One region of the Chryseobacterium ginsengisoli genome, then DNA from elsewhere that is predicted to be linked to it. Evidence: riboswitches for the same ligand, from Rfam matches in the RefSeq annotation. Region 1 holds a riboswitch; each other region holds the start of a gene.

Region 1 (6,096 bases):
ATAAATTTTCAGGAAATCATATTGATATTCAATGTTTCCGTTCGCTTTATGGATCGGAACATACATCATTTGAGTATTTTTTTCTTTGTTGATCGATTTTGCGTAATTATAACTTGCACTTAATCTTATACCGTGTTTTCCAAAGTTTTTATTAAAGTTGATCTGGGATTCCAATCCGTAAGACTCTACTTTATAGGTATTGAAAGGAGACCAATATCCATAAGGTGTCGGAAGCCAGTTGATATAATTTTTAATATGCATATAATACGGACTCAAAGTAATTTTGAAGTTTCCAAAACTGAACTCGTGATCCATATCTACATTCGTAGAATATTCAGGAAGTAAGTTTAAATTTCCACCCGGTTGCCAGTAAAGATCATTAAAAGAAGGATATCTGAAATTCCTCGAAAAATTTGCTCCGACGTGATACCAGTTTACAGCATTCCATTTCCCTGAAAAAGAATACAGGAATGGCGATTTTATTCCTTCAACAAAATCTTTTTTTGCTCCGGCTTCTATACGTAGATCTTTTGTGAAAAAATACCTTAGTAAACCGGCAACAGAACCTACATTTCGGCTGATGTCTCCAATTCCCGACTGATAACCTTTACCTTTATTCACTTGAAATTCTCCAATAGCATTGAAATTAAGTTTCGGTGTGATAAAGTAATTGAAATCGTCTTTAAAAATATAATTCTTTCCTTCCGCACCGCTTTCTTTCGGTTTGTCAATATCTCCAAAATATTGGAAATTATCTTCTGTGTAAGCGGCTTTTAAACTGTTGGAAATTTTACTTTTATCAATATTCCATGCAAGCAAACTCCTTAATGTCTGAGAATTGTATTTTGTTTTATTTCCGTTTTCTACAAAAATAGGGTAGTATTGCGAACCGTCAAAAATTTGGTTTTGCCACGAAATTGTCTGGTGATCTGCAATTTTATAAGCTGTACCGACGTTAATAGATGTATTGTAATATCTTCCATTTCTGTTGATATATTCTTTTTCCGGAACTTCATAATCATTCTGGCTGATTGAATAATTTCCTGAAACCTTGAAGCTGAATTTTTCATTACTGAAAGAAGCTTTCGCAAAATTATTAAAAGTGCCGAAAGAAGCTACTTCAGAAAAAAGAGAACCATTAAATCCTCTATTAAAATCCAAATTATTATTTAAATGGATACTTCCGCCAATTGCAGAACTTCCGTACTGAACACTTCCTCCACCTGATTTCACTTCAAGCTCATCATACCCGAAAACCGGAATATTATTCACATCACCCTGTCCCAGAAACTGAGAATTTATATTAATTCCGTTCCAGACAAAAGCTGTGTGTCCTGCGCTCGTTCCTCTGAAAGAAGGCGATGAAACTGCACCACGACCATTTTCTTTTATATAAACCGGAGACTGAAAACGTAATGTTTCAGAAAGGTTGGTAGAATTTTTTTCTATGTCTTTAGAGGTAATAGTATTGACTTTATGAAAAAGTTTTACCTTATTCATTTGGCTGTCAAAAATATAAACAGTGTCAATAGTTTTCTCTTGTGCGAAAAGAAAACAACCGTAAGACGAAAAAAGCAGTACTAAAGATCTTTTTATATCCATTATCTTTTACTTTTCCTCCGAAAGCAATATTTATTTGGTTAGATTTTGGCAGGTCTCCTGACTTTCGCTTTCTACACCTTCCCGTTTTCACAGTGGTTTTTCGTAGAAATCTTTATTGCGATCTACAGTTGCGGGGACAGTTTGGGGGTTTCACCCAATTCCCTTTTCATTCCAAATGATTGGAAACCAAAATTTTTGCAAATATAGGGTTTTTAAGAGAAAAATTATTTTTTATAGATAATTGATTTAATCAGGCGATATCAATTTCATTAATAAATTATATTTTTACGCAAATTTTTATATGGAAAAAAACTACTTTAAACTGATTTTCGTTGTATCGCTGGTCATATCTGTAATGGGGATATTTTCGGAAATCTTTGATTATTTTAATTTTACAAATTACAAACCTGGTACAATTAATATGATTATTCAATATTTTTTGTGGATTTTCAGAGTGATATATGTTTATATAGGTTTTGAACGCTCTTCACTAAATGTTTATAATCTCATTTTCTATATTCTCTTATTTTTCGGAAGTATCTTTTTCTACATATCAAAAGGAAAAGAGCTTAGATTAATTAGATTTTTTTATTCTGTTTCAGTAATTTCTAATATATTTTTGTTATTGCAATTAATCTTAGGAAATACGGTTTTTAAAAAAGATTTTAATATAGATGCCGAATTTCAGACCATGATGTATATTCATAAAATTATAGGCTTTTTATTAACCATATTTGATGTTGCTTTAGGATATAAATTATTAAAATTTATGGGTTTAGGAACAGAATTAGATACTTTTAAAAAACAAAATTCTGACATTATAAACGTTACTGAAACACCAAAAATAGATCGATTTATACATTTGTTTTTTGATACCATGATCATGGTTTCTTTGATGTTTGGAATTTTTGGACTTATGATAAACTATTACAGATATCAAACTAACAGAATTCCTGACTGGCTGATTAACAGATTTGTAATTACGATCTTTTTCGTCATCATAAGATTTACATATTATACGTTTTTTGAAAGAATTTTTGGTGCTACACCCGGAAAATTTTTAACAAATTCAAGAGTTATTACTCTGAAATCTGAAATCCTAGATACAGTAAATATTTTTGAAAGAACATTCTACAGGCATATTCCCTTCGAAGCATTTTCATTTTTTGGAAAAAAAGGATGGCACGATTCTTTTTCAGAAACATATGTTGTGAAAGAAAAGAGCAGTAATGTAAAAAGTAGTTATATTATCTGGGCATTTATTCTGTGCCTTGCTATTCTTTGTTTTTATCTCTACGAAATTTTTATTGATAAATCCTAACCAGTTATTACAAAAACGTCGAATCAAAATAAAACGGCAATAGATCCTTAATTGCATGAACTTTTACAACTTCCTCGTTCATGCTTGAAAAATAAAGGTCGATATTTTCGTTTTGTTTTGTTTCGTATTCCATTAAACTTTGTCTGCAGGCTCCACAAGGTGGGATCGGCGGGTTTTTCTCATGAAATTCTTTCGGACCTCCGACTACAAAGATTTTTTTGATTTTCACATTCGGGAAGTTGGCTGCAATCCAGAAAAGAGCTGTTCTTTCCGCACAAAGTCCGGAAGGATAAGCTGCATTTTCCTGATTGTTTCCGGAATATATTTCACCGTTTTCCAATAGAACGGAACATCCTACCCAAAAATTGGAATAAGGTGCATATGCATTTTCGCGAGCCTCTTTAGCTCTTTCGAATAATTTTTTTTCTATATCGCTCAGTTCACCGCTATTCTTAAAATATTCGTAACTGATTTGAGTTTCTTTTTTCATATATTGTGGATTAAAAAAAGGGGGATAAATTTACTTCTTTTTAATGAGGTAGGCAATATTATCTCATCCTTCAAAATTTTAACAAAAATATTCAAATCAGAAATGTTATATACTCCAATCAAATTCAGAAATGTTGAGTTGAAAAACCGTTGGGTAATGTCTCCAATGTGTATGTATTCCAGTGAAAATGGTCTTGCCAATGACTTTCATTTTGTTCATTACGGAAGCCGATCTCAAGGCGGAACAGGTTTAATCATGGTGGAAGCTACAGGTATAGAACCTCGCGGAAGAATTACCAATCACTGCATGGGAATCTGGAATGACGAACAGGCGGAAAAACTTCAGCGAATCGTAGAATTTGTACATAAAAATTCAGAAAGCAAAATAGGAATCCAGATTGCACATTCGGGAAGAAAAGGTTCAACATGGAATAATCTTCAAATTCCGATTGAAGAAGGTTGGGAAACGGTGGCGCCAAGTCCAATTCCTTATCATCCGACAGAAAGAATTCCTCACGTTTTAACGATTGAAGAAATCAAAGAACAGGTTCAGAATTTCAAGGAAGCGGCAAAAAGAGCTGTAAAAGCAGGTTTTAATGTTATTGAAATTCATGGAGCGCATGGTTATTTGGTTCATCAGTTTTTATCACCGCTTTCGAATATCAGAACAGATGAATACGGTGGAAGTTTTGAAAACAGAATCAGATTTTTAATTGAGATCGTTGATGCTGTGAATGAAGAACTAAACGAAAATGTTGCTTTATTTGTAAGGATTTCGGGAACAGAATACGCTGAAAATGGTTGGGAAATTGAAGACAGTGTTGCTTTGGCAAAAATATTAAAAGATCACAATGTTGATTTGGTTGATGTTTCGAGTGGAGGAAATATTCATGGCGTAAAAATTCCGCTTTTTGACGGATATCAGGTTCCGCTTTCTTCTCAGGTAAGAAATGAAGCAGAAATCAAAACAGGAGCGGTTGGATTAATTAAAAAAGTATCTCATGCGGAAGAAATTCTTGAGAAAGGTGATGCCGATTTAATTTTTATAGCAAGAGAAATTTTACGAAATCCATATATTGCAGTTCAGGGTTCTTTTGAAATGAAAGAAGAATGTTTTTTTCCACATCAATATTTAAGAGCGAAGATTTCTTCTTAATTTTTATATATTTGAGAATCAAAATAAAATATGAAAATAGAAGACTTCATGCTGCCTTGTCCAACCAAGAAATTTCTTGGGATAGATTGCTTCGGCTGTGGAAGCCAAAGAGCTATTCTGATGGTTTTTGAGGGGAGATTTGCAGAAGCTTTTCACATGTTTCCGGCAGTTTATACGCTATTGTTATTTTTTGGTGCGGTAGCTTTAAACTTTATAGATAAAAAAAGAAATTATGGTAGTTTATTGATTTCCTTAGCGATTATTAATTCAGTTATCATGGTGGTTTCTTATTTTTACAAACATCATATTTTCATACATTAAATAAACAAAAACATTAAAATTATAACTATGAATCAAAAATTACCAAACGCAACAGTCGTTTTAGTTTTAGGAATTGTATCTATTGTAACATGCTGTTGTTATGGGGTTGTAGGTCTTATCGCTGCAATCATCGGGCTTGTTCTTGCGAATAAAGATCTTGCCTTATACAAGCAAAATCCAACAGAATACAGTAATTACGGAAATCTGAATGTAGGAAGAATACTTTGTATTGTCGGAATCGTTCTGAATGTACTTTCTGTAATTTACTACATTTATATCATTTCGTCTGTAGGAATGGATGCACTTTCAAATCCTGAATTGTTACAAGAGAGAATCAGAGATCTTCAGGGACAATAAAAACTTAAATAAATAAAAAAGACCGCCAATTATAGCGGTCTTTTTTTGTGAAATTTCAGAATTAAACCAAAAAATCCTTCTCTCAAACGAAAGAAGGATTTTAAATTTATTTAAATGCTTTAATTTACTTAACAATAAACTTTAGCGTAGAAGCATCTAATTTTAATAGATAAACACCTTGTTCAAGATTTTTAATTCTAATTGAATTTTTACTGTTCTTAAAAGGTTGATCAATAGTTTGTACAACTTTTCCTTGAAGATTATAGATCTCAGCTTTTTTAATATTTTGAGTTTCACCTTTCACAAAGATTTCATTATTTGAGATAGGGTTTGGTGAAATCTGTAACGTATTTTGCTCTAAACTAAGCTCAGAAGAAACATTTTGAACCTGTCTCGAAGTCCCTGAATAACATGTCCAGCTTAGATTATCAATTGCTACTCTGTTGCTTGTTGAGGTATTTTCCAGTTCCACAACTACATTTCCTGAAACATTGATATTGCTAATTGTAGTAGTTGTCGCATTCGTATTGTAAGGAACTGTTCCGACGGTCGTTCCGTTTACTTTTACATTGAAAGTCCCATTTGAACCTGTAAATTTCAATTGAGTTGTCACTGTCAATGAACCGATTCCGTTTGCTGAGCTGCTTGAAGTTAATGCTCCGTCTCTTACTGTAATTGCTTTCGTAGAAATTGTTTGATCTGTTCTTGCATCTGTCGCTGTCCAGTTGATTCCACTATTAGACCAGGTTCTTGTTAAATAAGAAGCTGTACTTGCTGTCGGAATAGTTTCAAAAGTTTCATTGGCACAACCTGTTGAAGTTGGAGGAGTAGTTGTTCCGCCGCCTCCTGT
Region 2 (6,096 bases), 120 kb from region 1:
AATATTATTTTTATGCAAACTTTGGATTCTCAAGATTATTTCTTTGGATATTTACTTTATTATTTAGTATAACCGTAAATATGATCACAAAATTTTTATGAGCAAGCTACATGTCGACAGTATCACAAAATCTTTTGATGAAAAGAAAATTTTAAGAGATATTTACATCAGTTGTGAAACAGGAAAAGTCGTTGGATTATTGGGAAGAAACGGGTCGGGAAAATCTACTTTGCTGAAAATTATTTTCGGAACAGAGAAAGGCGATTCTCAATTTATAAGAGTCGACGATGAAGTTTTGCAAAATCAAACGGACAGAAAAGGAAAAATTGCTTATTTACCTCAACATTTTTTTCTTCCTAAAGGTATTAAGATTAAAAATTTAATTCCGCTTTTTTGTAATAGAGAAAATTCTGACAAACTCTTTGAATTAAATTTAATTAAACCTTTTCTTAATGAAACTTCAAGAAATCTTTCAGGCGGAGAAAAGAAAATCGTTGAAGTGTTGTTGATTATTTATTCAGATTCAAAATTTGTTTTGCTTGATGAGCCTTTCAATGGACTTTCCCCAAAAATAACAACGGAAATACAAAATATAATCAAAGAACAATCGAAGCACAAAGGAATCATTATTTCAGACCATCGATATCAGGAAGTTTTGGATATTTCAGATGATATTTATCTTCTTTCCGATTCTTATTTAAAACAAATTAAAGATTTAAAAGAATTGCAACAATATAATTATCTGCCAAAAAGTATTTAATTTATATATTTGAACTGTCAAAAAATTTTTCATGATGATTTCCGTAAACAAAGCGTTTTATTTATCAGTTTTTAGTCTTTTTTCTTTGGGTTTTGCAAAAGGTCAGGATAAAGTTCCTTTCGGTGTTGTAAAAGCTGAGGAAGGTTATGCAATGGTGCGTGTTCACAAAGAAGATTACCGAAAAATCATTGATAAGATCCGCATGAAAACAGGAGACGTATTTATTTATGTAAAACCTGCTCCCGGAGAAACAGAATGGATCTGGATAAAATATCCTGAAAAAGAAGACACAGAAAAACCTTTCGTAAGATATGACAGCATCACGAAAGAAGGAATGGTAAATAAAAACCGTGTTGTTTTTGTTGATAAACTGCCACAATTCACTCCTTCAAAATCTAAAAATGGGAAATCAATAATTTTCACGGACGATACGAATCCAAAAATTCCCGGGAATCAGAGAACAAAAGTGATTATTGATGTTTATCCTTCTTATGCAAATATCAAAAAACAGGAAAAAGACGCCAACGGAAATATCATTAAAGTTGACAAAGTAAAATCTTGGGGTGTTGGCAAAGAAATTCCTGAAGGAATGACGGAAATTAAATCTGTACGAGTTCAGCAACCTGGAAGAGGTTCTGTTTTTGTGAGAGATGCTATTAAAAATATGTTCCAGCCGACAATGGATTTCAATAATGTCGGAGTTACTGCGATCGACAATAATCATATTTTCCTTTATATGACGAATGGTTCGGGTGAAAACAGATATACCACGATCTGGACAATAAAGCAGGGAAAAGCTGAAAGCCAGATCATTTACAAAAATCCGGAATAATTCGTTAATAATCATTATTTTTGCAACCGAAAAGTTATAAGTTTATAACTTTTCAGAAAATGGTTTTGCTTAACTGCAGATTAAAAGGGAATCGTGTGAAAATCACGGACTGTCGCGCAACTGTAAGTAACTGAAGTCTTTATTAAAAATCCACTGTGCAAGTCATGGGAAGGAAATAAAGATGTTACAAGTCAGGAGACCTGCCTTTTTCTTTCAACAAAAAACTTTCGCGATTTGAAGTTTATTGATCTAATGGATGTTCAGAGATTTCCGTCTCTGTTGTTTTCTGTTGTTTTAATACATTTCATTTTGCATTAATTTAATAATGAAATATGACTACAGAAGAAAGAATTGAAGCATCCGAAACCCGAATTTTTAAAGCGGTTTTTCCTAACACAACCAATCATTACGATACGCTTTTCGGTGGTACTGCGATGCAGCTGATGGATGAAGTGGCGTTTATTGCAGCAACAAGATTTGCAAGAAAACGCGTAGTAACCGTAAGCAGCGATAAAATCGATTTTAAAAGATCGATTCCTGCAGGAACAATTGTTGAATTGATCGGGAAAGTTTCTCACGTAGGAAATACCAGTATGAAAGTAAGCGTAGAAATATATACCGAACAAATGTATTCTTATGAAAGAGAAAGAGCCATTGTTGGTGATTTTACTTTTGTGGCAATTGATGAATTCAAGAAACCAATCCAAATACTATAAATAAAGAGCTCAGCGGCAAAGTTCGCTGAACTTTTTTTATTTTTTATTTCCCACAGATTTCACGGATTTTCACAGATGATTGCGTATATTTTTCTTTTTTAGTTTAAATTAAACCATAAACATCTGTGAAAATCCGTGAAATCTGTGGGAAAAATATAAATTATTTCAAAACTTTTTCAGTCTCTAAGTTTTTAATTAACAAATGCTGAAAAGCCTCCCCCATTTCATCAGAAGCTCTGACAATAGCATTTTCCAACATATTTCTGATCTGTTTTTCTGTAACTCCGGCTTCCGTCCAGCTTTTTCCTGAAGTGTGAGAATTTAAAATGAAAGGCATGATTCTGTCAATTGCACAGGCAAAAATCGCATCAGGAGTTTGTTCCTCCTCAAATTCCAGCCACATATTGAAAAACTCTGTTCTTAACGGTTCATCCAAAATTCCGAAAATCTTTTGAGCTGAAATCTTTTCTCTTTCAAATTTCCCAACCATTGCAGCTTCGTCAAATAAGAAAGTATCTCCAGCTTCAATTTCGACCAAGTCATGAATTGATAACATTCTGATCACTCTTAACAAATCAATATCCGCTCTGTTTTTCGCATATGGAAAAAGAATCTGAGCCAAAATAATGATCTGCCAAGAATGTTCCGCCGTATTTTCTCTTCTGGAATCATCTGCATTATAATTTCTCCTCTGTACATTTTTTAAGGCATCAACTGCCAGAATAAAATCGATTTCCTTTTGTATCTTCATTGTTAATCTTTATAATATTCGTTTATTGGATAGGTTTTAACGTTTTGTATCCATTTATCATCGATGAATTCACGTTTTGTCACGACTACTTTTTCTCCACCCATCGCATCTTCTTCCAATTCGTAGACTTTGAATAATCCTCTTTGAGGAAGAACAGAATATTCCGTTGTAATATGCCAACAACATCCTGATTTTGAATAGGTAATTAATCTTTTTCGTTCAGAATCCGTATTAAACATTCCTAAATTATCGTGAGCAAGAGCGGTTAATTCTTCACTTGGAACAAATTGTTTTCTGGTAATATTAAAAACATAGACATCATATGAAGGTCCGCCATAACTACTTTCATTTCCGTTTCTAATGGCGATATCTTCCGTTCCGTCAAAATTAAAATCATCAAAAATCAACGGACTTTGTTCATCATATAATTGAATGATATTTGCAGTTGGTTTTTGATTTTCATTTAAATAAAAATTCAAATCATCGGATGTTAAGGTCTGAAACTTTTTGAAAGTCTTTTTATTAAATAATTCAATAGTCGCTTTCCCTTTACATTCTTCTTTATCACAGTTTTCAACATTAATTTTAACATCATAATTCTTTGATGCATCTTTTAATTCAAACTGATTTTGGGCAAAAACTGTTGTCCCCAAAAGAATAAACGGTAATAAAAGTCTGGAATTAATCATATGTGATTTTTTAATTGAATTTTTTTCAAACAAATTCTATACAAAAATAAGGGTTTTGATTTAAAGCTATTTTATATAAGAGATTAATTGTATTTTTAATGGAAATATATCATATGTCTTCTCAATTCAATTATCCAACGGAAATTAAAGGAAAAAGAAAATTGTATTCTTTATTTAAAGGGGTAAAAAATCCGTTGGAAGTTATCAGTGGAAATCATGACATTGCGGGAGATAATTATTACATCAAAGCCAGTTTTACGGATAAAAACTTTATTTTTTCCCAGGATAAAGAATTCACAGAATATATTTTAAAGCAAAATCACAAAAATTATTTTAAATCTGAAATACAGTCCATCACTTTAGGAAAATATCTCGGAAACGGTCTGTTGACAAACAACGGAAAAGATTGGCTCAAACAAAGAAGACTGATTCAACCCGGTTTCAGTAAAGCAAAAATTGCGAATCTGGTTTCTATTATGGAAGAGGAAATTGATGCAGCTTTTCAATTATTTAATAAAGAAACAGAGGTCGATCTGTACGATTTTTTTCATACACTTGCTTTTAATATTGTTGCGAAAACTCTTTTCAGCTCAGATATTGACGAAAGTAAGGTTAAAGAATTAGGTAAGATCATTACCGAGGTTCAGGAAGTTTTTGCAAAAGAAGTTCGTTTACCTTTTTATTCACAAATTTTAAAAATATTTGGCGTAATTGATAAAACGATTGCGAAAAGTAACAGATCAAAAGCCATTATTCAAGGTGTTTTGGATAAACGAAGAAATTCGGGCGAAGAAAAAAATGATTTGCTTGATATGTTGATTCAGACGCGATATGAAGATACAAACCTTCCTATGTCCGATGAACAGCTTGTTGATGAAATGCTTATTCTTTTCATTGCCGGTCACGAAACTACGGCAAATGCTTTAAGTTTTATCTTTTTTGAGATCAGCCAGAATCCTGAAGCGGAAAAAAAATTAAAACAGGAAATCGCAGAAGAAGGGGAAAATATTTTCACAACTGAAAGCTTAATGAAAAAATCTTTCACTTCAAATGTTATCAAAGAAGCAATGAGACTGCATTCTCCGGCTTGGGCAATTGACCGACAAGCTTTAGAGGACGATAGTTTTAAAGAATATTCTTGGTCGAAAGGAACTTTAATTATTCTTTATATAACAGGTTTACACAGAAATCCAAAATATTGGAAAGATCCAAACTCCTTTATCCCGGAACGTTTTGATGATGAAAATGCGAAGAATTTTGCTTACTATCCTTTTGGAGCAGGTCCAAGACTTTGCATCGGTGAACACTTTGCCATGATGGAAATGGCTCTTATCGTCCGTAAATTCTACAAAAACTTCAGTTTTATATCATATCAGAACAAATTGGAGAAAAAGGCGCTTGTCACTTTAAGAACAACCAGCTTAAAAGGTAAAATTATTAATAAATTAATCTAATTTTTCTAGATTCTTCATTTCTCAAATTTCACCATTAAAAATAATTAAACTGATTTTCAAATAGTTACATTATTTATTTGTGTTTTTTCACTACTTTGTATTGCATATTACCATTTTAATTACATATCTTTGTAATGTAAAATCGGAATAGGTTCAACTAGCTAGGAACCAACCTTCGAAAATTATATAACTAATTAACAAAACTTATTAAAGATGAATACTGAAAATACCAAAGCGCAAATGCGAAAAGGAATTCTGGAATTCTGTATTTTAAGTCTCATCAATATTCGCGAAATGTACGTTTCCGATCTAATAGATGAACTGAAAAAAGGAAAACTGGATGTAGTGGAAGGAACACTCTACCCTCTTTTAACAAGATTAAAAAACGGTGAGTTTCTCTCTTACAGATGGGAAGAATCTACTGGAGGACCACCAAGAAAATACTACCAGATAACAGAAAAAGGTAAACTGTTTTTAGATGAACTTCAAAATACCTGGAACGAATTAACAGATTCAGTCAACCAAATCACTCAAAAAAATTAAAAAACAAAGCTATGAACAAGACACTCTCAATAGGACTCGCAGGTTTTTCTTTTACAATAGAAGAGCACGCATATATAAAGCTTAGCGATTACCTTAATGCACTGAGAAGCTCATTGGATGCTTCGGAAGCGGAAGAGGTAATGCATGACATAGAAATCAGAATGGTAGAAATCTTTAATGATACCATGGCAAAACGTGAAGTAATCAATGACTCCGATGTAGAAAGAGTAATTGCACAGATCGGAAGCCCTGAAAAAATTGAAGAACAGGAAGAAGCATATTATTCTGAGAAAAATACAAAAAGAACTAATACCTCAGGAACTGAATATTCTGACAAAAAGCAATTGTTCC
Region 3 (6,096 bases), on a different contig from region 1:
GAATGAAGTATTGATTGAAGTGCCTAAAACTCTTGGATAAAATAATGCTTTTGCAACTCCAATTGCTGTGTAATTATTTTCTAAAACCTTAGATAAATATTTTACCACAATTGGATTTATATTGTAACTTTTTAATTTTGAATGAGTATTTAGAGATGCTTTAATATGGTTATCAAAAATATAAACTTTAAAATATTCTACTATTTCTTGAATTAATTCGTCTTGAGTTCTAGCTTGCATATTAAGTTATTAGTAATATTTCGTAAATATAAAGTTTATTTTAAATGAAAACAAAACAGGAGCCTTAAAGCTCCTGTAAAAATATTAATAAATTAAAATATCTCTAAAGTAAACTCCTTACTCATCTCCCGCGAAGCCTCCACCATCGCAATCAACGCCTTTTCTGTTTCATCCCAACGACGGGTTTTCAAGCCGCAATCAGGATTTACCCAAAGTTGCTGTGCAGGAATTACGGCTTGTGCTTTTTTCAGCAATTCCACCATTTCCTCTTTCGACGGAACTCTCGGAGAGTGAATATCATAAACTCCCGGTCCAATTTCATTCGGATATTTGAAGTCTGCAAAAGCATTCAACAATTCCATTTGACTTCTGGAGCATTCAATTGTAATCACATCGGCATCCATATCGGCGATATTTTGGATGATGTCATTAAATTCAGAATAACACATATGCGTATGAATCTGTGTCGCATCTTCCACACCGCTTGCCGAAATTCTAAAAGCTTCAACCGCCCATTTCAGATAATTTTGCCAGTCAGATTTTCTCAATGGAAGACCTTCACGAATCGCAGGCTCATCAATCTGAATAATTCTGATTCCTGCTTTTTCTAAATCATTCACTTCATCACGAATCGCTAGTGCAATTTGTTTGCAAGTCAATGAACGAGGCTGATCGTCACGTACAAAAGACCATTGAAGAATGGTCACAGGTCCCGTCAACATTCCTTTTGCCCATTTTTGAGTTAAAGATTGAGCATATTCCGACCAATAAACCGTCATCGGATTTGGTCTGTGAACGTCTCCAAAAATCACCGGAGGTTTCACGCAACGGCTTCCATAACTCTGAACCCAGCCATTTTGTGTAAATACAAATCCTGCCAATTGTTCCCCGAAATATTCTACCATATCGTTTCGTTCAAATTCTCCGTGAACCAATACATCGATCCCAATTTCTTCCTGCCAACGAATCGTTCTTTCAGTTTCTTGTTTCAGTAAAGTATCATATTTTTCGGCATTTAATTCACCTTTTTTGAATTTTGCTCTCCAATTTCTAACCTCTTTCGTCTGCGGAAACGAACCAATTGTCGTCGTTGGAAACAAAGGAAGTTGTAGAACATCTTGTTGCGTTTCTTTTCTAATATTGAATGGTGAATTTCTCTGTGCATCATCTTCAGTCGTCACATCAACACGGTTTTTTACATCCTGATTATGAATTAATGTGGATATTTTACGGTTTTCAATGGCTTTTTTATTTTCAGCTAAAGCCTGTAAAGCATTATAATCCGGATTTTCTGAAGCTAATTTTTTTAAATTAACAATTTCAGTTACTTTTTGTTTTGCAAAAGCCAGCCATTGTTTGATTTCAGGAGATAAAATATCTTCGTTTTTCTCGGAATCAAGGTCGAAAGGAGAGTGCAAGAACGAACAAGACGGAGCGATAAAAACTCTTTCCGAACCTAATGTATTCAAAGCTTTATTAATAAAAGCCAGAGACTGGCCGAAATCGTTTTTCCAGATATTTCTTCCATCAACGATTCCTAAAGAGAGACTTAACGTTTCAGGGATTGTATTTAAAACTTCATCTAATTGTTCAGGAGAACGAACCAAATCAATATGCAAAACATCGATCGGAAGGGAAGTTGATAATGAAAGATTGTCCTTTAAACCTTCGAAATAAGTTGCAACAATAAATTTAAGTTTCGGGAACTGTTTTCTGATTTCAGCATAAATAAACTGATAGGTTTCTTTCGCTTTTTCATTTAGATCTAAAGCTAAAAACGGCTCATCAAACTGAATATATTCCGCACCATGATTTTCAAGTTCTTTTAAAATCTGAATATAAACAGGAAGTAAATTTTGCGCTAAATCTAATTTATCAAAACCTTCTTCTTTCTCTTTTCCCAACAATAAATACGTCAGCAAACCGATAATCACAGGTTTTGCATTGATTCCTGCCTGTTTTGCGCTGATGAACTCTTTAATAATTTTATTGGAAAATAATTTAAACTCCTGATTTTTCTGAAATTCAGGGACAATGTAGTGATAATTGGTATCAAACCATTTAGTCATTTCCATCGCAGTGATATCTAAACCATCTTTTTGAAAACCTCTTGCCATCGCAAAATAAACATCCAGTTCAGGCTTTTTGAAGGCAATTTCCTGATAACGTTCCGGGATCGCTCCAACCGTCAAAGTCATATCCAAAACCTGATCGTAATACGAAAAATCGTTACACGGAATAAGGTCAATTCCTGCTTCCTGCTGCAGTTTCCAGTTGTTTTGAGTGATGGTTTTTCCGACTTCCAAAAGGTCGTATGCTTCGATTTTGCCTGTCCAATATTGCTCGCAGGCTTTTTTGAGTTCTCTGTTGCTACCAATTCGCGGATAGCCAAGAATGTGCGTTTGCATTTCTTAAAAACTTTTAAATTAAACAATGATTTTAAAAGCTCTTCAGATGCTTCGCAATGCCGTCGGAGAAAGAAATTTTGTGGATTAGAGTAGATACAGTGAGGACGTAATTTTCCTATTAATAATTTAAAATTTAACCATTAAGGGTATTTAAGCAGTTAAGATTCATTAAGGAAACATCAAAGATATTTACATAAGCCTAATGCTTAATAATTTGATATATCAAATTATCTTAAAGAATTTTTATTAAACTTAAGGCTCTCAAATTCTTATTATTAAAGATCAAGTTAAAATTTTAAACCAAAATACGTTCAAAAGTATCATCTGTCTGACCAAAAAACTCCAAACCGCGAGAGCATTGTCAATTCGGAACAGGCAGGTCTCCTGACTTGTAACAGCTTTTATCATCCTTCCCGTTTGCACAGTGGATATTCGTGGACAAAAACTTTTGGTATGTTACTTACAGTTGCGCGACAGCTCGTGATTCTCACACGATTCCCTATTAATCTACGTTATGTAAAACCTTTTCCGTTTGATGAAGTATGTAAAAGAACTGTTTTCGGAGCAAATGTAGGGATTATTTGTTTGAAATTTGGATTTTAAATTAAATAAATGCTACTCCTGTTGCCCAATCAATTTTATTTATAATGTTATAAATTTCATTGGGACACTTTTCACAAATTGTAATAAACCTAAAATTTTTTTCTTTAATTAAAGTGTCGAAAGTTGTAAGTTTTGTATTACAAACAGTGCAATTTCCATCTTTACTAATCATATTTATAGATTCCAGCTTATCAATTTCAATATTTAAATTATTTATAAGCGAAGATATTGTATGTAAGCTTTCTTTAAAATGGGCTTCTGAAAATTCCTCCAATAATAAAGCCTCAATTTTCATATCCTGAAACGTGATTTTTCTTTCTTCAAATGTTTCTAAAATATATTTTCTACAATATTCTTTTAACTGATTTGTAAATTTCGATGCTTTAAAAATGAATTCCGATTGCGGGTGGTTTATATCTATCATTATTTGATTTTTAATAATTACTCACTTCAATCAAATTCAAATCCGGATCTCTAAAATACACAGATTTTATTTTTCCCATCGCTCCGGTTCTGTCAACAATTCCTTCGATAATTTCTATATTTTTTAGTTTTAATTCCTCCAAAACTTCTTCAATATCTGTTTTCGCAATAAAACATAAATCTGCCGAACCTGAAGTCGGGTGTTCAGCTTTCGGTTCAAATTCCTTTCCTTTTTGATGAAGATTGATTTTCTGATTTCCGAAAGTTAATGCCTTTCTGTTGTCGCCGAAAGTTACAACCTCAAAACCTAAGATATTTGTATAAAATTCTACGGTTTTATCGATATCCGCAACAGTTAAAACAATGTGATCTAAATTTTTGATTTGCATAGCTTTATTTTATTTCACTGATATTATATTCATAAACTTGAAAATTATCCTTTCCAGTTTCTTTGCTTAAAATTAAAATTTCTCTCAGGTTTCCTTTAGCGTATTTAACTTCGAAAATATATCTCACAGCCATATTATCTGGAGCAAATTTTTCATCAATTAATTTTTTTCTTTGAAATGCTCCATATTTTTTTGACTTGGTATTTATCCATTCTTTAAATTCTGAATATGGAGTTTTCTGATAGAAACGGAAACTCATAAAATTGTCTAATTTAGATGCATCATCAATTCTTTTATAAAACTGATTGATTGTCTCCTCCAGAGTATATTTTACGGAACTTTTTGTTTTAAGAACTTTTCCATTACCATTGGTCAAAATAGTTTCAACTTTTTTCTGAGTATAAAAAATTGCTGAAATTAATAATAATGATGCTATAATAATTTTTTTCATTTGTTGATCATGTTAATTTTTAATAATAGATTTGGAAAAACAAAATCCATGGATACACTTTCTATATTTTTTATTGTTGTTTTGGCAATTCATCTTGCAATTGCTACTCTTTTGACAAGATATTTTCAAAAATTTACAAAAGGCAAAAAACTTGAATATCTTTATAATACGCTAATTTTTATAGCTTTCTTTATGTTGTGTCTTGGTATTTCTTTCTTTATTTTAGCTAATACTTTCACCCTTGAACGATAATTTCTGTTTCTTTCGAATAATGAAATAAGCAATTAGAAGATTGATAAACAACGAAATCCAAACAACGATTCCGTAAAATAAATGATAAGGCATATCTGTCTGATAAAAATTGTTTTTAATAATTCTGAAAGTTACTGCTGTTGTTGTAATACTATAACTCAGGATCATATATTTTTTGTGTTTTTCAACATTTCTTTTTTTAATGAATACGATAGCAGCAATCGTGAAGTAAATCCAAAGAAAATTCTGAACTAAAAATCCTGTAATTCCAATCAATCCACCATTTGAGAAGATAGAAAGGAGAAAACAAATAGGAAAATTAATGAAAAGAATATTGTAAGCATACACTTTTCCAATGATTCTGTGCAACTTTCGGTTCTCGGTTAAAAACTGATCCGAAAATTGTGTAATTCCTGTAAGAAGGCAAAACGGGATTGAAAAAATATGAATATAGAAAAATATTAACCAAATCTGATTGTTTACAACTTCCTGTTTGAACTTCAAAAAGCCAACATTCTTATCAAAAGAAGCATATTGTGAAATTGTATTCAGCATAATCATACTGAATAGAAATACGCCGAAAATGAAGAAAATATTGATTGTTTTTTTCAAAATATTATTGAATTTTAACAGGATTACTCCAAACAATTTTTATGTTCGGATCTTTAATTTGCTTTTCATATTCGTCAAAATAATTAGAATTATCCTGAATTTTTATTATTTTAAATCCAATTTTAAAATCTTCAGTTTTTGAAGCTCTTATCTTTAAAATAGTTAAATTATGAGTTTTTGATTGATTAGGATTTAAAATTAATCGGGCAGGGAAATTTTTATCACATTCAATCGGAGAAATTAATAAAGCTGAGTTACCTAAAACAAAATTGTCTGAATAACTGCAACTCATTATTGAATAAGATTTTACAGATTCAGAATTGTTGGTTAATTTAATTTGAATTTTTAATTCTTTACTATTATTAGTTGTTTTAATGGCATTTGCTGTAAGAATTAATTCTTGATTTTCTTTGTGTTTTTTATTACCACAGCTAATAAGAAGTATGAATAAAATTATTGAAAATATATTTTTCATCATTGAAAATTTTCGTCTCTTTCTTTTCTATTCTGATAATTATAAAATGCCTTATAGCTAGAAACTCCGAAATGATAAATTGCCGAAGAATAAATGAAGATCATCACAATAAACGGAGCTTTTGCTGTAAAAGAAATATTTATTGTAAATAAAGCGATGATTGCAATTAAAATTGTAATTGAAAGTAGAACCATCAATAAAATTCTTGCCCAGTTTTTCCCATCATAAACCATTACAAAAAGC
Region 4 (6,096 bases), on a different contig from region 1:
TTTTTGCATCCAAAACTTCAATTTTATTGGACACATTGATGACAGCATACAATTTATTTCCATAGATCTGAATGTCATTTCCAACGTCTCCAAGCTCTTTCACCACATTCGGATTGATCTGAGCATAAATATTTCGGTGATATGTTCCTGTCGTATAATCAAAGAAATCGAGAGTTGCTTTGTTACTTCCCATATTTCCTTCATTCAAAACATAAAACCCTTTGATCGGCGTATTTTCAGGCTGTGCAAGTCCCGTTTCAGTTTCTTCGCGGGTAATGTATTCATCCGTTCTACACGAAATCAATGAAAACAGTACACAAATCAGAAGATAAAAGTTTAGTTTTTTCATAATGTAAAGCTTACAATGAGTTTAAAAGTTCTTCCAGGCATCGGATAATTCAGCACAACATCATAATATTGATTGAAAATATTATTGACCTCAAAACTGGCTTTGAACTGATGTTCTTTCCATTTTATTTTTCTCTGAATTGATAAATCGTGTGTATACCAAGGCTGAATGTAATTGTATTGGATATTGTTTTGATTAACGTCGTAACGTTCCCCAACATAGATAAAACTGTAGTTGAAGCTCCAGTCTTTATAATCAGACATCAAAGAAAAAGATCCGCTGTGCCAAGGCGTGTAAGGAATCTGATGTCCGAAATACGATTCTTCCCTGTCGGAAAAATCTCTTGCTCTCTGAAAAGTATAACTTACCAACGGACGGATTTTAACATTCCCAAAAAGCAGATCAGCCTGAAGATTGATATCTGTTCCGAGAATTTCAACTTCCCCAAGATTCAGCATGGTCCATCTAAACATACTTCCGTTCGGAGCGGCGATAATTTTATTTTCAACTTTATTAAAATAACCATCAACTTTAGCCGAAATTCTTTGTAAAACTGAGTTTGAAAAACCTTTGGAATAACTAAAACCAAGATTATACTGATTGGTAAATTCTGGCTTTAAGGAAGTATTTCCGATCATTGTATAATACAGGTCATTAAAAGTCGGCATCCTAAAAATTCTTTTATAGAAAGCTCTTACCGTAAAATCTTTTCCCGCAAAAGGTTGATAACTCAGAAAAGCTGAAGGTGTCCATTCCGTTTTGTCCGGTGATTTTGTATTTTTTTCCACATCTTCCGAAACAAAAGTTCCTAAAACGCTTCCCAGAAATTTCAGACGCTTCCATTGATAAGTGGTTGCAAAAGCAGCCAAAGTTGTGTAACGTGTTGGGTAAGAAAAATTAACCAAATCCGCGTCCAGATTGTTATATTGAAAATCTACACTCGCACTGACATCCCAATCAGCAGTAATAGAATATAAATTTGAGCTAGACACGTACAGTTCCCGTTGAATATACTGATTCTGAATTTTTATGGACGAAACTGTATCAATATAATGCGTGTAATCGTACGCGAATTTGGTCTTAATCTGAGTTTCCAGTTTTGGAAATATTTTTTTCTTGAAACTTCCCTGAACGAAAAAATTTTCATCGGTCTGCCTTTCACCTCTTCCATCAAAACGGTTGTTGACAATTGCCGCAGGAATTCCACGATTTGACATATAACCGTAACCTCTTATATTCCAACTTCCGTTATTAAGCGTTCCGTTTAAACTTGTTTCAAAACGTTTTGCCCGAATATCAGAATCCATTCTTTTGGCAATTGTATCGTAAGCAATCTCTCCGTCCGGATATTTTTTCTTGTAACGGTATTTGTAAATACCATCACTCTGAATAAATTCTGAACTAAAACTTGCCGAAATATTTTTTGAAATTTTCTGTTCCAAACGAAAAGAAGGATCAAACAGATCAATAGAACTGTTTTTAAATCTTACAACTAAATTTGTTTTACGATTTCCTTTAAAACTCGGCACCTTCGGCTGTAAATAAATAGAACCCGATGAGCCAAAGTCTTTTGCAGGCTGAAAAATTTCGCTTTTCTGTCCGTTGTAGAGAGAAATTTCTTCCAAATCATCCAATGAATATCTTCCAAGATCCACTACTCCATTCTGGGCATTCCCGATCTGGATTCCGTCATAAAAAACACCGACGTGCTGACTTCCCATACTTCGGATATTGATTGTTTTCAGACCTCCAATTCCTCCGTAATCTTTGATCTGAATTCCGGAAAAATACCTCAATGCATCAGCAACCGACTGACTGTTGAGTCTTTCCAGTTCTTCGCCCGATAAAACCTGAGCGGGAAGGATTTCTTTAAAATTTTTCTTTTTGACGTTTACGGTAACAATTGTTTGTTCCTTAATCGTGTCTTTTCTGGATTGTGAAAATATAGAAGTAGCCGTTAACACAAAAACTGTGAAAACAACCTTCTGAAGTTGAGATGTAAAAAATTTTGTCACCATTAGCTCATTTAGAATAATGATGACGCTAATGGATATAAGAATACAGCGACTAAGCGCAGCTGTAAACTGCACAAAATCAATGATGTCCTAAAGCTTTATTCCACGAAAGCGTCAAACGTTAAATCTTCTGGCAGGTCTTCTGACTTACTCCATTTTTGAAATCCTTCCCATTAAAAAACAGTGGATATAATCTTCAAAAACTTGTTTAGTGGAGCTTACAGCAGCGGGTCTGTTCCGGATTTTCACCGGATTCCCTTTTAAGCGCTTTTTATGGCTCACCAGATTTCGGCAAAGATAGAAAATAAATCATAGAATCAAAATTGAATTTAATTCTATGATTTTCAAATAAATATCTTAAATCATTCCTATAAAAATTTAACGAAACGATTATGTTATGTTAAATTCCAAAATTCAGGAAAACACTGAAACGCGATTTCGCTTCAATATCACCTCCCGCCAAATTGGAATAGGCAGGAAGCATCACTTCACTTCCCAAACTGAATTTCTTGTAAGATGCTTCAAAACCCAGTTTTCCGTACAAAGCACTTCCGGCTGTGTTGGGTAAAACCTCATCAAATTGCTTATTTCTATCGTAAACTTCTCCTTGAAGACCTGCTTTTCCAGAGAAAATTATTCTATCATTTGATAAAATTTGATAAAATCCTGTGGCTGCATAATTCCATTGATTTCCGAAACGGTAATATTTTTTGTTTTCGGTTTTAATGGTGTAATCTGTATTTAATAAAACGGCGATTTTATTTTTCTGAAATTTATAATTCAAAACCATCTGATAATCCCAACTTCCCGTTCCTAGCTGAAAACTTGGATTAACTCCGGAAATTCCTTTTTCATCAAATTTTCCCAACGGAGCTTTTACTCCGACTCCGCCGTTTAGCTGATGAATATTATCTTTTGAATTTAACAATTGATAAATTCCCATTAAGTTTAAATCTCCAATTCCATTGATTTTAATATCTCCCTGCATTGTTTTCTTCTCATGAAAATGAAACGGCAAACTTGCATAGACACTCAGTTTCTTAGTCAAAGGAATTTTACCCCAAATCTGAATCGTATTAAAATATTGATCCTGCGTTAAATCTTTTACGAACAAATTTTCTTTCGCTTTATAATGTTGAGCAAAATATTTAATTCCGATAAACTGAGGATTCAATAAAGATTCAAAACCTGAAGAACCATTTCCGGCAGCACAACCACAAGCATCGCAATCGTCAAAAATTATCGCATGAAAATCGGTTGGAATATAAAGACTATCAGTGATGGTTTTAGCCTGATTTAAATTTAATAAAATCAAACTTATGATTAAAAATATTTTCTTCATATTTAGTTAAAATTATTCTGCAAACTTCAGATTAGAGATAAAATTCTTATCAGACAACGTTTTCAAAAAAGCGATAATGAATTGTTTTTCCTGAGCATTCATCACAATTCCAATATGTCCGTTTTGTCTTAATTGAGGATCAAGGTTTGAATTATCTTCTACATTATCTGAATAGAAATTAAGAACCGCATCCAATGTGTAAAATCTCCCGTCATGCATGTAAGGAGCTGTATATTCTATATTCCGCAAACTTGGCACACGAAATTTCATCCAATCGTTTTGGTCAAGGGTTACGCGATATCTTCCTGCATCTTTAAATTGAGTATTGTAATACATTCCCGTATTTCTGAAACTTTCGTCGGTAAACAATTCTCCGCTGTGACAGGAAGAACACTTCTGCTGAAATAAATTCATCCCCTTTACCTCTTCTGATGAAAAATATTCTTTTCCTTGCTTCATTCTATCATATTTAGAATCTGCCGAAATCATCGTTGCCATAAATTGTGACAAAGCCTTCAAAATTCTTTCGCCCGTAATATTTTCATCTCCATAAGCCAATTTGAATAATTTTTTATATTTCGAATCAGAACTTAATTTAGAAATCACTTCCGGCATTGAACTGTCCATTTCATTTTCATTGGTTATAGGAATAATCGGCTGTTCGTTTAAATTATGAATCACTCCGTCCCACATATATCGTTTTAGAAAAGCCATATTTTGAATTGGCGGGGCATTTCTGATCCCGATTCTGTTATCAACACCGTGACTCACAGTATGACCATGATGGGTAAAAGCATTTTCCTGAATATGACAGAAACCGCAGGAGATTGTATTATTTCGTGAAAGCCTTCCTTCATAGAATAATTTTCTCCCCAACTCTACTCCGTTTTTCGTAACAGGATTTCCAGAAGTATCGAAAGTCATTTCTGGAAAGTATGACGGAAAGGAAAGATTGTAAACCTCATCTTTTTCCAAAGGTTCCATTACCTCATCGGAACATGATATAAAACTTAGCAAAGAGAAAATGACTAGACCTATTTTAAATATTTTAATCATTGTGAACGTGGTCTACTTTAAACATTTTCGTTAAGTTATTCGTTACATCAATTAAATGTTGGCTTGATCCCATCATCATATCATTCGCAGAATTTAAAACTAATGGCGTATCACCACTCAAATATTGATTAAAATCTGCCAGAATATGAATAGAAGGTGTAATTTGACTCGTTACTCTCGCTGTTGTCGGAAGATTCAACGTAATTTCCCGGTAAAGGTCGGGAGTTCCGTTTGCCACGACATTCCCCATATTTCCGGTATGATTCATAAATTCCGTGTCGGGAGAATTTGCTCCGTATTTCCCTTCAAGTTTTACGAAAACGTAACCTGCCGCCCAAGACCAAGTCATACCTTTTTGCTTAGCTTTATTCCAGAATTCCGCTTGTCCGTCCTGTCCTAACAAATAAGCGTTTTGACTGATTCCTAATCCGAATTTTATTTTTTTATAATTATTTTTGGGAATTTCATTGAGATTTACATAAACAATTCCTGCGACTGCGTCGGCTTGATCGATGATGAAAGCACCTTTATCGGGATTATTTTCGTTGTATTTGAATTCATTTCCGTTTTCATCAATTAACCTGATGTTACTGATGACATATTTGATATTGGAAAACTGATGTTTTTGACCTTGAGATGAAGTTTGAGTGGTTTGATTAAGGACAATATCTCCAAGATTATTAAACCCATTTTCGAATTTTATTTGAAGATTTCCTTTTGTTTCTGGTGATGAATCGTCGTCATCGTTATTTCGACAAGATATGAAAGTGAAAAAAGTAAAGGCAATAAAGAATAATGATAAAAATTTATAAATTTTCATTGTTGATTTTTTTAGTTGAAATTTTTAAATAGAGATAGTGATTGAATCGTGAATATTCAATTTTTTAACTGCAAAACACACAAGAATTTCCACAAAAATTCCACTATGTTTGTCATTCCGTAGGAATCTAGACAATGTTATAGAAAATATAATATGAAATACTTTGCCTAGATTCCTACGGAATGACAAACTATCTACACATTAAATATCAAAAGTTAGATATCTAAAAAAACTTGTGCCTTTTACAGTCAAAACAAGATTTGAAAAAATTAACTTAAAAAACCGGTGGTCTGAAAATATGTTTTAAAAACAGAAAAAAATAGTCTGTTTTATAAGTGAACTTGAAATCAAAAAGAGAAACTTTCTCTGTATTTCTAATTTTTGTAATGTCAGGAAGAATGTAAATATCTAGTAATTTCTGTCCTGAATTTTTTGTTTTATTTAAAGGTGAAGAATCGGTGTCGTTTGTTTTTGCAATTTGCTTACTTACGTAACATTTTCCGTTACAGTGAAG

What was found. A riboswitch is a leader RNA that binds a small molecule or an ion and turns the genes downstream of it on or off. The one in region 1 is predicted to bind cobalamin.
Region 2: it holds a riboswitch for cobalamin, as region 1 does, so the genes downstream of both, ABD940_RS02850 (acyl-CoA thioesterase) here and ABD940_RS03450 (TonB-dependent receptor plug domain-containing protein) in region 1, are expected to answer to the same signal.
Region 3: it holds a riboswitch for cobalamin, as region 1 does, so the genes downstream of both, metE (5-methyltetrahydropteroyltriglutamate--homocysteine S-methyltransferase) here and ABD940_RS03450 (TonB-dependent receptor plug domain-containing protein) in region 1, are expected to answer to the same signal.
Region 4: it holds a riboswitch for cobalamin, as region 1 does, so the genes downstream of both, ABD940_RS11980 (TonB-dependent receptor plug domain-containing protein) here and ABD940_RS03450 (TonB-dependent receptor plug domain-containing protein) in region 1, are expected to answer to the same signal.

Annotation. Positions count from the first base shown of each region.
Region 1 covers NZ_BAABHX010000001.1:730,774-736,869, reverse strand. Annotated here, with positions in the region: gene ABD940_RS03450 (TonB-dependent receptor plug domain-containing protein) at 1-1,602, opposite strand, end outside; cobalamin riboswitch at 1,633-1,808, opposite strand; gene ABD940_RS03445 (RDD family protein) at 1,904-2,923, shown strand; gene cdd (cytidine deaminase) at 2,931-3,413, opposite strand; gene ABD940_RS03435 (NADH:flavin oxidoreductase/NADH oxidase) at 3,516-4,568, shown strand; gene ABD940_RS03430 (DUF2752 domain-containing protein) at 4,599-4,889, shown strand; gene ABD940_RS03425 (CCC motif membrane protein) at 4,917-5,246, shown strand; gene ABD940_RS03420 (endonuclease) at 5,371-6,096, opposite strand, start outside.
Region 2 covers NZ_BAABHX010000001.1:614,738-620,833, forward strand. Annotated here, with positions in the region: gene ABD940_RS02840 (ATP-binding cassette domain-containing protein) at 98-760, shown strand; gene ABD940_RS02845 (hypothetical protein) at 792-1,592, shown strand; cobalamin riboswitch at 1,636-1,814, shown strand; gene ABD940_RS02850 (acyl-CoA thioesterase) at 1,925-2,308, shown strand; gene ABD940_RS02855 (HD domain-containing protein) at 2,469-3,059, opposite strand; gene ABD940_RS02860 (XAC2610-related protein) at 3,062-3,748, opposite strand; gene ABD940_RS02865 (cytochrome P450) at 3,847-5,202, shown strand; gene ABD940_RS02870 (PadR family transcriptional regulator) at 5,416-5,745, shown strand; gene ABD940_RS02875 (PspC domain-containing protein) at 5,757-6,096, shown strand, end outside.
Region 3 covers NZ_BAABHX010000009.1:78,149-84,244, forward strand. Annotated here, with positions in the region: gene ABD940_RS20600 (PmeII family type II restriction endonuclease) at 1-240, opposite strand, end outside; gene metE (5-methyltetrahydropteroyltriglutamate--homocysteine S-methyltransferase) at 333-2,648, opposite strand; cobalamin riboswitch at 3,006-3,190, opposite strand; gene ABD940_RS20610 (hypothetical protein) at 3,253-3,675, opposite strand; gene ABD940_RS20615 (VOC family protein) at 3,686-4,063, opposite strand; gene ABD940_RS20620 (hypothetical protein) at 4,068-4,514, opposite strand; gene ABD940_RS20625 (DUF2306 domain-containing protein) at 4,737-5,378, opposite strand; gene ABD940_RS20630 (hypothetical protein) at 5,383-5,853, opposite strand; gene ABD940_RS20635 (hypothetical protein) at 5,853-6,096, opposite strand, start outside.
Region 4 covers NZ_BAABHX010000003.1:600,073-606,168, reverse strand. Annotated here, with positions in the region: gene ABD940_RS11985 (YncE family protein) at 1-349, opposite strand, end outside; gene ABD940_RS11980 (TonB-dependent receptor plug domain-containing protein) at 346-2,367, opposite strand; cobalamin riboswitch at 2,480-2,665, opposite strand; gene ABD940_RS11975 (transporter) at 2,765-3,706, opposite strand; gene ABD940_RS11970 (cytochrome-c peroxidase) at 3,719-4,762, opposite strand; gene ABD940_RS11965 (MbnP family protein) at 4,755-5,582, opposite strand; gene ABD940_RS11960 (hypothetical protein) at 5,857-6,096, opposite strand, start outside.